2 linked regions of the Mumia flava genome follow. Each later gene encodes a partner of the first gene's protein in a complex. Links are inferred from orthologs where the notes say so. Each region holds a gene or a part of one and is shown on either strand. Other genes may lie near its edges.

The links. Proteins that work in one complex are often made in the same cells at the same time.
Region 2: the proteins of secY (region 1) and secA are in contact, whole or in part, in a crystal structure (PDB 3DIN), measured with the Thermotoga maritima proteins. The link is inferred for Mumia flava from one-to-one orthologs. Residues at the interface, in WP_004081795.1 of Thermotoga maritima: Glu108, Gly109, Glu110, Glu111, Ala236, Glu237, Arg238, Arg239, Ile240, Thr241, Ile242, Gln243, Tyr244, Ala245, Arg246, Arg247, Val248, Thr249, Gly250, Arg251, Arg252, Val253, Tyr254, Gly256, Ala257, Ser258, Thr259, Tyr260, Leu261, Pro262; in WP_004082002.1 of Thermotoga maritima: Glu261, Ala262, Arg263, Lys300, Ala301, Arg302, Thr303, Ile304, Ile305, Leu323, Tyr324, Asp325, Pro326, Val329, Ser330, Tyr333, Ile336, Lys340, Phe345, Val349, Glu363, Phe364, Tyr374, Ser375, Gly376, Gly377, Glu393, Ile395, Thr482, Ser483.

The regions. Positions count from the first base shown.
Region 1 is NZ_PGEZ01000001.1:2,774,074-2,780,792, forward strand. Bases 3,524-6,515 are described here. They hold secY (preprotein translocase subunit SecY), read left to right. Parts: upstream 3,524-4,361; coding sequence 4,362-5,669; downstream 5,670-6,515. Other genes in these bases: rpsE (30S ribosomal protein S5), read left to right, coding at 3,524-3,582; rpmD (50S ribosomal protein L30), read left to right, coding at 3,582-3,767; rplO (50S ribosomal protein L15), read left to right, coding at 3,782-4,222; CLV56_RS12965 (adenylate kinase), read left to right, coding at 5,669-6,235; map (type I methionyl aminopeptidase), read left to right, coding at 6,244-6,515. In the rest of the region: rplN (50S ribosomal protein L14), read left to right, coding at 20-388; rplX (50S ribosomal protein L24), read left to right, coding at 388-756; rplE (50S ribosomal protein L5), read left to right, coding at 756-1,325; CLV56_RS12925 (type Z 30S ribosomal protein S14), read left to right, coding at 1,327-1,512; rpsH (30S ribosomal protein S8), read left to right, coding at 1,585-1,992; rplF (50S ribosomal protein L6), read left to right, coding at 2,009-2,551; rplR (50S ribosomal protein L18), read left to right, coding at 2,551-2,934; more of rpsE, read left to right, coding at 2,977-3,523; more of map, read left to right, coding at 6,516-6,719. UniProt on the Escherichia coli protein: The central subunit of the protein translocation channel SecYEG. Consists of two halves formed by TMs 1-5 and 6-10.
Region 2 is NZ_PGEZ01000001.1:2,983,100-2,990,132, reverse strand. Bases 2,631-5,936 are described here. They hold secA (preprotein translocase subunit SecA), read right to left. Parts: upstream 5,561-5,936; coding sequence 2,831-5,560; downstream 2,631-2,830. Other genes in these bases: CLV56_RS13855 (winged helix-turn-helix domain-containing protein), read right to left, coding at 5,676-5,936; CLV56_RS13865 (Rv3235 family protein), read left to right, coding at 2,631-2,807. Outside these bases: CLV56_RS13885 (hypothetical protein), read right to left, coding at 1-493; CLV56_RS13880 (helix-turn-helix domain-containing protein), read left to right, coding at 595-846; CLV56_RS13875 (hypothetical protein), read right to left, coding at 830-1,339; CLV56_RS13870 (LysM peptidoglycan-binding domain-containing protein), read left to right, coding at 1,438-2,286; more of CLV56_RS13865, read left to right, coding at 2,283-2,630; more of CLV56_RS13855, read right to left, coding at 5,937-6,887; CLV56_RS13850 (response regulator), read right to left, coding at 6,884-7,033. UniProt on the Escherichia coli protein: Required for protein export, interacts with the SecYEG preprotein conducting channel.

The DNA of each region.
Region 1 (6,719 bases):
AGACAACAGGAGAGAACCGATGATCCAGCAGGAGTCGCGACTCAAGGTCGCCGACAACACGGGTGCCAAGGAAATCCTGTGCATCCGCGTGCTCGGCGGCTCCGGTCGTCGATACGCAGGGATCGGCGACACCATCGTCGCCACCGTCAAGGACGCGATCCCGGGCGGGAACGTCAAGAAGGGCGATGTCGTGAAGGCCGTCATCGTCCGTACCGCGAAGGAGCGCCGTCGTCCGGACGGCTCCTACATCCGGTTCGACGAGAACGCCGCCGTCATCTTGAAGAACGATGGTGAGCCCCGCGGCACGCGCATCTTCGGCCCCGTCGGCCGCGAGCTGCGCGACAAGCGGTTCATGCGCATCGTCTCGCTCGCTCCGGAGGTGCTGTGATGAGCGACCGCAAGAGCCTCACGATCAAGAAGGGCGACCACGTGCGCGTGCTCGCCGGCAAGGACCGCGGTGTCGAGGGCAAGGTCATCGGGGTGTTCCCCGAGTCCGAGCGCGTCATCGTCGAGGGCGTCAACCGCATCAAGCGCCACCAGCGCGCGATCCAGCCCGGCGCGACCAGCAGCATCGTGACCAAGGAGGCGCCGATCCACGTCTCCAACGTCGCGCTGCTCGTCGAGGTCGACGGCGAGAAGGTCCCGACCCGGATCGGCTTCCGCCGCGACGAGGTCACGAAGAAGCGGCCCGACGGGTCCACGTACACGGCGCAGCGCAGCGTGCGCATCGCCAAGCGCACCGGAGAGGAGATCTGATGAGCGCCGAGACCATCGAGAAGGTCACGCCGCGGCTCAAGACGCGCTACCGCGAGGAGATCCTCCCGGCGCTGCGCGAGGAGTTCTCGCACGAGAACGTCATGCAGGTGCCCGGTCTGACGAAGATCGTCGTCAACATGGGCGTCGGCGAGGCCGCGCGCGACTCGAAGCTGATCGAGGGTGCGATCCGCGACCTGGCCGCGATCACCGGCCAGAAGCCGCAGGTCACCCGCGCCCGCAAGTCGATCGCGCAGTTCAAGCTGCGCGAGGGCATGCCGATCGGCGCGCACGTGACGATGCGCGGCGACCGGATGTGGGAGTTCCTCGACCGTCTGCTGACGATCGCGCTGCCCCGTATCCGTGACTTCCGCGGTCTGTCGCCGAAGCAGTTCGACGGCAACGGGAACTACACCTTCGGTCTCACCGAGCAGGTCATGTTCCACGAGATCGATCAAGACAAGATCGACCGGAGCCGCGGGATGGACATCACCGTGGTGACCACGGCGACCAACGACGAGGAGGGGCGCGCGCTCCTCAAGAAGCTCGGCTTCCCGTTCAAGGAGAACTGACATGGCGAAGACCTCCCTCAAGGTGAAGGCCGCGCGCAAGCCGAAGTACGCCGTGCGCGCCTACACCCGCTGCCAGCGCTGCGGCCGCCCGAAGTCCGTGTACCGCAAGTTCGGCCTGTGCCGGATCTGCCTGCGGAACATGGCTCACCGCGGTGAGCTCCCGGGCGTCACGAAGAGCAGCTGGTAATCCCAACTCGACCCTGATCGCCGCAGGTCCGCGCACGCGCGGAAACCGTGGCAGGAAAGTGGAAACACCACCATGACGATGACCGATCCGATCGCGGACATGCTGACGCGTGTCCGCAACGGCAATCAGGCCTTCCACGACGAGGTGAGCATGCCCTACAGCAAGCTCAAGGCCGGCGTCGCGGACATCCTGAAGCAAGAGGGCTACATCAGCGAGTACGCGGTGGCCGACCCGTCGGAGGGCGAGGTGAGCAAGACGCTCACGATCACCCTCAAGTACGGCAACCACCGCGAGCGGGCGATCGCCGGCATCCGCCGGATCAGCAAGCCCGGACTGCGCGTGTACGCCAAGTCGAACAACCTGCCGAAGGTGCTCGGCGGCCTGGGAGTGGCGATCATCTCCACCAGCCAGGGCCTCCTCACCGATCGCCAGGCCAAGAGCAAGGGCGTGGGCGGAGAAGTCCTCGCCTACGTCTGGTGACGGGAGGACGGAACAGATGTCACGCATTGGCAAGCAGCCGGTGACCGTCCCCTCGGGCGTCGACGTCGCCATCGACGGGCAGACGGTGACCGTGAAGGGGCCGAAGGGCACCCTGTCGCACACCGTCGCCGAGCCGATCGCGGTCAGCAAGGACGACGAGGGCCGCGTCGCGGTCGAGCGTCCGGACGACGAGCGCAAGAACCGCTCGCTGCACGGTCTGACCCGCACGCTGATCAACAACATGGTGCTCGGCGTCACCGAGGGCTACGAGAAGAAGCTCGAGCTCGTCGGCGTCGGCTACCGCGTCCTGGCCAAGGGCCCGGCCGCGATCGAGCTGAGCCTCGGGTTCAGCCACCCGGTGCCGTTCAACGCGCCGGAGGGCGTCACCTTCACGGTGGAGTCCCCGACGAAGCTCACGGTCACGGGCATCGACAAGCAGCAGGTCGGCGAGGTCGCAGCGAACATCCGCAAGCTGCGCAAGCCCGAGCCCTACAAGGGCAAGGGCGTCCGGTACGCCGGTGAGCACGTGCGCCGCAAGGCCGGGAAGGCTGGTAAGTAATGGCTATCGCTCTCAAGCACCGCAAGCACGAGGCGGCGCGGGTCGCGGGCCGTCGGCGTCGTCAGATGCGCGGTCGCAAGCGTGTCTCCGGCACGCAGGACCGTCCGCGCCTGGTCATCACCCGGTCGAGTCGGCACATCGTGGCGCAGGTCGTCAACGACCTCGAGGGCCGTACGCTCGCGTCCGCGTCCTCCATGGAGGCGGACCTGCGTTCGCTCGACGGTGACAAGACCGCCAAGGCGCGTCGGGTCGGCGAGCTGATCGCCGACCGCGCGAAGGCGGCCGGGGTCGAGAACGTCGTGTTCGACCGTGCAGGGAACAAGTACCAGGGGCGCGTCGCCGCCTTGGCGGAGGGCGCCCGCGAGGGCGGCCTCGCCTTCTAGAACAGACACAGTCTGAGCCAGACGAGAGAGAAGGACAGTCGAATGAGCGGAGCCCAGCGCCGCAGTGGCGGAGGGGACCGTCGGGGTCGCGGACGCGACTCGGCGGACAAGACCGCATACATCGAGAAGGTCGTCGGCATCAACCGCGTGGCGAAGGTCGTCAAGGGTGGTCGTCGCTTCAGCTTCACCGCTCTGGTCGTCGTCGGCGACGGCGACGGCATGGTCGGTGTCGGATACGGCAAGGCCAAGGAGGTGCCGACCGCCATCCAGAAGGGTGTCGAGGAGGCGAAGAAGGCCTTCTTCCGCGTGCCGCGTATCCAGGGCACGATCCCGCACCCGATCCAGGGTGAGAAGGCCGCCGGCGTGGTCATGCTGCGCCCGGCCGCTCCCGGTACCGGCGTCATCGCCGGGGGTCCGGTGCGCGCCGTGCTCGAGGCCGCGGGGATCCACGACGTGCTGAGCAAGTCGCTCGGCTCGTCGAACCCGATCAACATCGTGCACGCGACGATCGAGGCGCTGAAGATGCTCGAGGCGCCGGCCGACGTGGCGAACCGCCGCGGCCTGCCGGTCGAGCACGTCACGCCGGCCGCGATCCTCAAGGCACAGGCCGAGCCGAGCCCGTCGAGCACCGTGAAGGCGGGTGCGTGATGGCGTCGCTCGAGATCACCCAGGTGCGCTCGGGGATCGGGCGCAAGCAGAACCAGCGCGAGACCCTGCGCACGCTCGGTCTCAAGCGCATCGGTGACGTCGTGGTCCGCGAGGACCGCGTCGAGGTGCGCGGCATGATCGACACGGTCAGCCACCTGGTCGACGTCAAGACCGTTCAGGATTGAGGGGAGGTACCAAGATGACGCTCAAGCTCCACCACCTCCGCCCGGCGCCCGGCGCGAAGACCGCGAAGACCCGGGTCGGTCGAGGCGAGGCCAGCAAGGGCAAGACCGCCGGTCGCGGCACCAAGGGCACCGGCGCCCGCTACCAGGTTCCGGTCGGCTTCGAGGGCGGCCAGGTGCCGATCCACATGCGCCTGCCGAAGCTCGGCGGGTTCCGCAGCCCGTTCAAGGTCGAGTACCAGGTCGTGAACCTGACGCGCCTCGGCGAGCTGTTCCCTGACGGCGGCGAGGTCGACGCGGCTGCGCTCGTGGCCAAGGGCGCGGTCCGCAAGGGCCGCCCGGTCAAGGTCCTCGGCAACGGTGAGATCACCGTGGCCGTGCAGGTCAAGGCCGAGAAGTTCTCCGCTTCCGCCAAGAGCAAGATCGAGGCGGCAGGCGGCACGGCCACCGAGATCTGAGGAATTCCTCGGGTCCGTAGGCGACATGGCGGTCTCTGGCAGTACCTCACAGGGGTGCTGTTAGAGTCGCCATGTTTCGCATCCGACCATCAGACGAAGCAGCAACGGACATCGCCGGCGCTGTCCAGAGGAGGACCAGGTGCTCAGCGCCTTCGTGAACGCGTTCAGGACGCCGGATCTTCGCAAGAAGCTCCTGTTCGTCCTGTTCATCCTCGTGCTGTTCCGGTTCGGGTCGATGCTGCCGGCGCCGGGCATCGACGTCGAGAACGTCCAGTTCTGCCTCAACCAGGCGACGTCCGGTGAGGACGCGAACAGCCTGTTCAACCTGCTGAACGTCTTCTCCGGCGGTGCGCTCCTCCAGTTGACGGTGTTCGCGCTCGGCATCATGCCGTACATCACCGCGAGCATCATCCTGCAGCTGCTCACGGTCGTGATCCCACGGCTGGAGGCCCTCAAGAAGGAGGGCCAGTCCGGCCAGGCCAAGATCACCCAGTACACCCGCTACCTGACGCTCGGCCTGGCCGTGCTCCAGGCCTCCGGCATCGTCGCGATGGCCCGCTCCGGGCAGCTGTTCGGCGGCGTGTGCAACCGCGACCTCCTCCAGGACAACGACTCGGTCGCGCTGTTCCTGCTGATCGTCCTCACGATGGTCGCCGGCACCAGCATGATCATGTGGTTCGGCGAGCTGATCACCGAGCACGGCGTCGGCAACGGCATGTCGCTGCTGATCTTCACCCAGATCGTCGCCACCTTCCCCGGCACCATGTGGCTGCTCAAGCAGCAGCAGGGCTGGGCGGTCTTCGCCGTGGTGCTGATCGTCGGTCTCGCGGTGATGGCTGCGGTCGTCTTCGTCGAGCAGGCCCAGCGCCGGATCCCGGTCCAGTACGCCCGCCGCATGGTCGGCCGCAAGATGTTCGGCGGCTCGTCGACCTACATCCCGCTCAAGGTGAACCAGGCCGGCGTCATCCCCGTGATCTTCGCGAGCAGCCTGCTCTACCTGCCGGGTCTCGCCGCGAACTTCAACAGCGACAGCGCGTGGGCGGGCTGGGTGAACGAGAACTTCGTGACCGGCGACCACCCGCTGTACATGCTGACGTTCTTCCTGATGATCGTCTTCTTCACCTACTTCTACGTCTCGATCACCTTCAACCCGAAGGAGGTCGCGGACAACATGAAGAAGTACGGCGGGTTCATCCCGGGCATCCGGGCCGGCCGTGCGACCGAGCAGTACCTCGGCTACGTGCTGTCGCGGATCACGTTCCCCGGAGCGATGTACCTCGGCATCGTCGCCATGCTGCCGCTGTTCGCGTTCATCCTCGTCGACGCCAACCAGAACTTCCCGTTCGGCGGCACGACGATCCTCATCATGGTGGGCGTCGGGCTGGACACCGTGAAGCAGATCGAGAGCCAGCTCCAGCAGCGCAACTACGAAGGGTTCCTGAAGTGATGCGTCTTCTGTTCATGGGTCCTCCGGGAGCGGGCAAGGGCACCCAGGCGACGCTGCTCGCCGAGAAGCTCGGCATCCCGCACATCTCGACCGGCGACATCTTCCGGGCGAACGTGTCGGAGGGGACCGAGCTCGGGCGCAAGGCGCAGAGCTACATGGACAAGGGCGAGTACGTCCCCGACGAGGTCACCAACGCGATGGTGCGCGACCGCCTGGCGGCCGACGACGCCCGGGTCGGCTTCCTGCTGGACGGCTACCCGCGCACGGTCGACCAGGTCGACACCCTCGACGCGATCCTCGCCGACCTCGGTGAGTCGCTCGAGGCGGTCGTCGAGCTCGTCGTGGACCGCGAGGAGCTGATCGCACGGCTGCTCAAGCGCGCGGAGACCTCCGGCCGTACGGACGACACCGAAGAGGTCATCCGGCACCGGCAGGAGGTCTACGAGCAGACGACCCCGCTGTTGTCGGTCTACCGCGACCGCGGGCTGCTGGTGCAGGTCGACGGCGTCGGTGACGTCGACGACGTCCAGGCGCGGATCCTCTCGGCGCTCCCGCAGGGCGCCTGACCTCGCTGATGGGGCTGTTCGGCAGCGGGCTGGAGCTGAAGTCGCCCGACCAGGTCGCGGTGATGCGTCGCGCCGGGCTGATCGTCGCCGATGCGCTCGCCGCCGTGCGCGACGCGCTGCGGCCGGGGGTCACGACCGGCGAGCTCGACGCCCTGGCCGAGGACCTGATCCGCAGCCGCGGCGCCGCGCCGAACTTCAAGGGCTACCACGGTTTCCCCGGCACGATCTGCACGTCGGTCAACGACGAGGTGGTGCACGGCATCCCGGGGGACCGGGTGATCGCCGACGGCGACCTGGTCTCGATCGACTGCGGCTGCGTGCTCGAGGGCTGGCACTCCGACTCGGCGATCACGGTCGCGGTCGGGGACGTCTCCGAGTCGAGGCGCGAGCTGCTGCGGGTCTGCGAGGAGTCGCTGTGGCGAGGCATCGCCGCGGCTCGGCTCGGCGGACGCGTGGGTGACATCGGGTCGGCCATCGAGCAGTA
Region 2 (7,033 bases), 210 kb from region 1 along the record:
CGGGTCCGCGCTCCCCCGAGTGCGGCGCGACCCAGACGTCGACCCGGTCGCCCGCAGCCAGGTCGGCAGGCATGGAACCGGCCGCGACCGGGACCGGCAGCTCGGCCGCCTCGGAGGCCTCCACGCTGGTCACCGCCGATCGCGGGACCAGCGACCCGGCCGGCATCGCGTGGGCCCACACGGCCTCGGTGTCCGCCGACAGGTCCTCGGAGGCGAGGGCGTAGCTCCCGAGACTGCCGTCCGGCAGCCTGGCCTCGGTCGGCTCGAGCACCGTCTCGGAGACCGGCTGGCCGGCCCGGACGTCGGTCCGGACGGTCCACACCGTCGTGGTGTCGGCGACCGAGGTCACCAGGAGCGCACCGAGGACCGCGGCGACGGCGACCAGCGCGATCCCGCCGAGCGTGCGCGGGTGCTGCCACCCCGGTCGGGTCAGGCGTCGGACGTCGGCGGGGCCGTGGGTCGGCGGGGAGGTCGTGGAGGCTGCGCGGGGCATGCGGACTATTCATGCCGTGCTCGGCGCGATCCGTCTACCCCTTGTCCACAGCCCGGCGGTCCGTCGTCGCGTGGGAGCCGGCGGCTGGCAGACTGTGACCCATGCCCATCGGTTCCTCGACCCCGCGTTTCCTCACGCTGGCCGACGTCGCCGAGGTGCTGAACGTCTCCGAGCGCCAGGCCTACGCCCTGGTCCGGCGCGGCGAGCTCCGTGCGATCAGGGTCGGCGGCAAGGGGACGTGGCGGGTCGAGACGAGCGCGCTGGAGGAGTACATCTCGGGCGCCTACCAGGCGGCTGCCGACCACATCGCGGCACACCCGTTCGCCGACGAGGACGTCAGCGCGGACATCTGAGCGCGACCACCGAAGCGAACGGCACGATCTCGCCCGCGATCTCGACGTAGTCCTTCCCGACCCGTGTCGGCGCGCCGTACAGCGTCGATCCGTCGATCAGGATGACGTGGACCTCGTCGGCGTCGCGGTGCAGCGCCGCCCAGGCGTAGCGCCACGACAGCCGCCGCTGGACCTCCCCGCGCGCGAGCGCCGGACTGCGCTCGTCCGAGCGCACCGAGGCGACCTGGTCCAGCGAGACGACCCAGTCGGTGAGGGCGTCGTGGTGGACCAGGATCCACTGCGCCGTCGCGAGCGCGAGCTCGCCGCGGACGACCCCGGCCCCGTTGACGCGAACCTGCACCGTCGTCCCCAGGCACCGGTCGACCCAGGAGACCTCGGCGCTGCGCTCCTGCGCGAGCTCGTCGATCAACCGGTCGCGGTCGGCGAGGTCGGCGCCCTCGGCCTGCTGGAGGAGGTCGGACTCGAGGTCGGCGAGGCGTTCGGACCAGGTCATGGCGGAACTCTAGCGAGCAGCCTCGTCCTGTGGACAACCGATTGACAGCGTCATCAGACGTAGGCAAACGTAAGTCAACGTCATGAAAGGAGAGTCCCATGCGTCGTGCTGCGACCGTCGTGCTCGCGCTCGCGCCGGTGGTGCTGTCGGTCTGGCTCGTGCCCAGGGCGAGCGCAGCCGCCCTGGTCCTCGCCGCGACGTTCGACCCCTCGGTGCGGCAACCGGCCGGAGCCGGAGCAACCCCGGGCGACGCGACCGCCGCCGCGCTCGCCGCGATCCCCACGGTGGTCGCCGCGGTGGCGACCGGCTGGCTGGCCGCGACCGTCCTGCTCGCCTGTCTCGCCCGCGTGCTCGGCACCGGGACGGGCTGGCTGCTCCGCGCGACCCCACGGCCGTGGCGCTGGGTGATCATGACGCTGGCCGGCTGTTCGACGATCGCGCTCGCACCGACCTCGGTGGCCGCCGACGGGTCGAGCGCACACCCGGGACGCGCGGAGCGCGCCCCGCTCGAACGGGTCGTGGGTCTCGCGCTCCCGGACCGTCCGGCACGGTCGGTCGTCCGGGCCTCCGACGCCCCGCCCGCCGACCGCAGCCGCCCTGCCCTGCCTGAGGTGCGCCCGCGCACGAGCGCACCGGGATCCGGTGGACACTACGTCGTCCGCGCCGGCGACTCGCTGTGGTCGATCGCCGCTCGCGAGCTGGCCGGCTCCCGCCGCTCGGCCACCGTCCGCGTCGTCGACCGCCGTTGGCGCCGCTGGTACGCCGCGAACCGCTCCGTCGTCGGTCCCGATCCCGACCTCCTCGTGCCTGGCACGCCGCTGCGACCGCCCGGGCGGACCACAGCACGCCGACCGACGTCCGCGGCGGCGGGCGACGCGGCACGACCGTCCCGCAGCCCAGCAGCCACGACCCTCACCGACCCCCGTGAGCACCGAGGAGACCGATGACCATCCGCAGCACCGACCTGACGCTCGTCCGTGGCGACCACCCGGCACCGATCCCCCAGGTCCGCGGCCAGTGGGCCCTGCCGCTGACCGACGGCGCGAACGCTCTCGCGCTCGATGCTCCACCACGTCCCGACGTGCGGGTGGGGCCGCCACCGGTACGCCTGCGCGCGGTCGAGGACGAGGACCTCGCGGCGCGCGGCGCCCGACTGGTCCAGGCGGTCCTCGAGGTGCAGGCCGGCACCCGACCTCTCGGGCAGCTGGCACGCGTGCTCCGGACCGACGTGCACGACCAGCTCCAGCGTCGCCTGACCCTGCTCGCACGCACCCGACGCCCGCGGCCGACACCTCCGCCGCGTGCCCGGGTCGCCTCGGCCCGGGCCTACCAGCCGCACCCCGACGCCGCGGAGATCAGCGTCCGGGTCGTCCAGGACGGACGGTCGCGCGCCGTCGCCGCGCGGATCGAGTACGACCGCGAGCGACGCGAGCCGACCTGGGTCTGCACGGCGTTCTGCTGGAGCTGACCGGCCCGTGCGGACCGGCCGGGTCAGCGGTTGCGCTTGCGCGACTTGCGCTGCTGCTTGGCCTTCTGCCGGGCCCGCGCCTTCGCCTTGTCCTGACGGGCACGCTCGTTGGCGTCGGCCGACGGCGCGTCGTCCTCCTCGTCCACGGTCTCCACCTCGACCTCGCCGGTCTCGGTGGGGCCGCTGTAGGTCAGGTGCTCCTCGTGCTCGACCTCGAGGCCCTTGGCCGAGACCGACGTCTCCCCCGCCTCGCCGTCCTCGGCCACCTCGACGTCGACGTTGAAGAGGTAGCCGACCGACTCCTCCTTGATCGCGTCCATCATCGCGGTGAAGAACTCGTGGCCCTCGCGCTGGTACTCGACGAGCGGGTCGCGCTGGGAGTAGGCCCGCAGCCCGATGCCCTCGCGCAGGTAGTCCATCTCGTAGAGGTGCTCGCGCCACTTGCGGTCGACCACCGAGAGGACGACCCGGCGCTCGAGCTCGCGGACGACCTCCTCGCCGAGGGCGGCCTCACGCTTCTCGTAGGCCGCGGCGGCGTCGGCGGTGAGCGCCTCGCTGAGGACCTCGCGGGTCAGACCGGAACGACCACCGTGCGCCTCCTCGAGCTCGGCCACCGAGACCGAGACCGGGTAGAGCGTCTTCAGGCCCGTCCACAGGGCGTCCAGGTCCCACTCGTCCGGGAAGCCCACGGCGACGCCGTTCACGTACCCCGACACCGTGTCGGTGATCATCGTCCGGACCCACTCGCTCAGGTCGGCGCCCTCGAGCACACGCCGGCGCTCGCCGTAGATCACCTCGCGCTGACGGTTCATCACGTCGTCGTACTTGAGGATGTTCTTGCGGGTCTCGAAGTTCTGCCCCTCGACCTGCCCCTGGGCCGAGGCGATGGCGTTCGTGACGCTCTTCTTCTCGATCGGGACGTCGTCCGGGACCTTCAGCGACGTGAGGATGAAGTCGACCCAGTCGGCCTTGAAGAGCCGCATCAGGTCGTCCTGAAGCGACAGGTAGAACCGCGTGTCGCCCGGGTCGCCCTGACGGCCCGAACGACCACGGAGCTGGTTGTCGATGCGGCGGGACTCGTGCCGCTCGGTGCCGATCACCGCGAGACCGCCGAGCGCCACGACCTCGTCGTGGTCCTCGGCGACCTGCTTCTCGATCTCCGCGACCTTGTCGGGCCACGCGGCCTCGTACTCCTCGGGTGTCTCGACCGGGTCGAGTCCCTTCTCGCGCAGCGCCTGGTCGGCCAGGAACTCGACGCTGCCGCCGAGCATGATGTCGGTGCCGCGGCCGGCCATGTTCGTGGCGACCGTGACGGCACCCTTGTGGCCGGCGACGGCGACGACGGCCGCCTCGCTCGCGTGCTGCTTCGCGTTCAGCACCTGGTGCGGGATCCGCCGCTTCTTCAGCAGCTTCGAGAGCCGCTCCGACTTCTCGACGCTGGTCGTGCCGACCAGGATCGGCTGACCCGCCTCGTGCCGCTCGGCGATGTCGTCCACGACCGCGTCGAACTTCGCGTCCTCGGTCCGGTAGACCAGGTCCTTGTGGTCGGTCCGGGCGATCGGCTTGTTGGTCGGGATCGGGACGACGCCGAGACCGTAGATCTTGTCGAACTCGCTGGCCTCGGTCATCGCCGTGCCGGTCATGCCGGACAGCTTGGAGTAGAGCCGGAAGTAGTTCTGCAGCGTGATCGTGGCGAGGGTCTGGTACTCCTCGCGGATCTGGACCCGCTCCTTCGCCTCGATCGCCTGGTGCAGGCCCTCGTTGTAGCGGCGGCCCTCGAGGATGCGCCCGGTGTGCTCGTCGACGATCAGGACCTCGCCGTTGATCACGACGTAGTCCTTGTCGCGCTTGAACAGCTCCTTGGCCTTGATCGCGTTGTTGAGGAACGAGATCAGCGGGGTGTTGACGGCGTCGTAGAGGTTGTCGATGCCCAGGTGGTCCTCGACCTTCTCGATGGCCGGCTCCAGCACCGAGATGGTCCGCTTCTTCTCGTCGACCTCGTAGTCCTCGTCGACGCTCATCGGCCCGACGATCGTGGAGAACTCGCCGTACCACTTCACCTCGTCCTGCGTCGGACCGGAGATGATCAGCGGCGTGCGCGCCTCGTCGATCAGGATCGAGTCGACCTCGTCCACGATCGCGAAGTTGTGCCCGCGCTGGACGCACTCGTCCAGGCTGTCGGCCATGTTGTCGCGCAGGTAGTCGAAGCCGAGCTCGTTGTTCGTCGCGTAGGTGATGTCGGCGTGGTACGCCTCGCGCCGACGGTTCGGGGGCATCGACGGGAGGATCACGTCGGTCGTCAGGCCCAGGAACCCGAAGACGCGGCCCATCCACTCGGCGTGGTACTTGGCGAGGTAGTCGTTGACCGTCACGACGTGCACGCCCTTGCCCGACAGGGCGTTCAGGTAGCTCGGCAGCGTCGCCACCAACGTCTTGCCCTCACCGGTCTTCATCTCGGCGATGTTGCCGAGGTGCAGCGCTGCGCCGCCCATGATCTGGACGTCGAAGTGGCGCTGACCGAGGACGCGCTTGGCCGCCTCACGCACCGTGGCGAACGCCTCCGGCATGAGGTCGTCCAAGGTCTCCCCGGCCTCGAGCCGCTCCTTGAACTCGTCGGTCATCGCCCGCAGCTCCTCGTCGCTGAGCGAGACGAAGTCGTCCTCGAGGGCGTTGACCTGCTTCACGATGGCCTGCAGCTGGCGAAGGATCTTGCCTTCACCAGCGCGCAGGATCTTGTCGATCACCTTGGGCACGGAAACGCACTCCTGAGAACTTGCGGGGAAGCCGCAGCGGCCGGGCCGGTGGCCAGCGACGGCAGATCGCCTCCATCCTAGGCGACCGCCAGGCGCAACCGTACCCCTGTCGGTGTCACGAACGAGCGACGGCCGCGGCCAGCGCGCTGCTCAGGTCCCCCAGCGGCTCGACGACCACGTCGTCCAGTCCGAGCCATCCGCCGAGGGCACGCAGGTGGTCCGCGAGCCGGTCGGCGACCCGGTCGACGTCGATCCCGGACTCGCCCCACGCGGCCTTCACCAGCAGCCGCCCACCGGGCCGGTCGGCCTTCAGGTCCACCCGCGCGACCAGGGCCTCGTCGAGCAGGAACGGCAGCACGTAGTAGCCGTGGACCCGGCGCGAGGCCGGGACGTAGATCTCGATCCGGTAGCGGAACCCGAACAGGCCCTCGGTCCGCGACCGCTCCCACACCAGCGGGTCGAACGGGCTCAGCAGCGCCTCCGCGCGCACGCGCCGAGGCACTCGTGCGGAGGCGGCGAGGTAGCCGGGCCGGCTCCACCCCTGCACCGCCACCTCGACCAGCTCGCCGGACTCGACCAGCTCGGCGACCGCCCGACGAGTCTGACCGACGGGCATCCGGAAGTAGTCACGCAGCTGCGCCTCGGTCGCCACCCCGTGCGAGGCGGCCGCCCGACGGACCAGCGCACGACCAGCCTCCGCCTCGCTCAGCGCCGGCGCCTCCCACCACCGGGCGGGGACCACCCGCTCGGCGACGTCGAAGACCCGCTCGAAGGCCTGGTTGCGCCGGACGACGGCGATCTCCCCGGAGAGGAAGAGATACTCGAGCGCACGCTTCGTCAGCGACCAGTTCCAGCCCCAGTGCTCCTTCGACCGGGCACCGGTCGCCTCCTCGAGGTCGCGCGAGGTGACCGGGCCCCGGTCGCGCACCCGGGCCAGGAGATCGTCGGCGACCGCCGGCCGCCCGGCCCCGCCGGACCACGCGTGCCCGTCGCGGCGGTACTCGTCCATCCGGTGCCGCATCACGGGCCAGAGGTCGACCGGCATGTAGGCGGCCACGTGCGCCCAGTACTCGACGAGGCAGCGCGGCGAGCGCTCGGCGGCGGTGTGCAGCAGGTCGGGATCGTAGGGTCCGACCCGGCTGAACAGCGGTAGGTAGTGTGCGCGCTGCAGGACGTTCACCGAGTCGATCTGGAGCACGCCCGTGCGCGCGACCGCACGGTCGATCGTGCGTGCCGTGACCTTGCGGTGCGGAGGGTCGGCGAATCCCTGCGCGGCGAGCGCGACCCGGCGAGCGGTCGCCGCGGACAGCGGTCGGGCCGCCGTCATGGGTCGAGCAGCCGCTCGCGCACGGCGTACGTCGCCGCCTCGACCCGGGAACGGAGCTGGAGCTTCTCCAGGATGTTGCGGACGTGGTTCTTCACGGTGTTCTCGCTGATGAACAGCTCGCCGGCGATCTCACGGTTGTTGCGCCC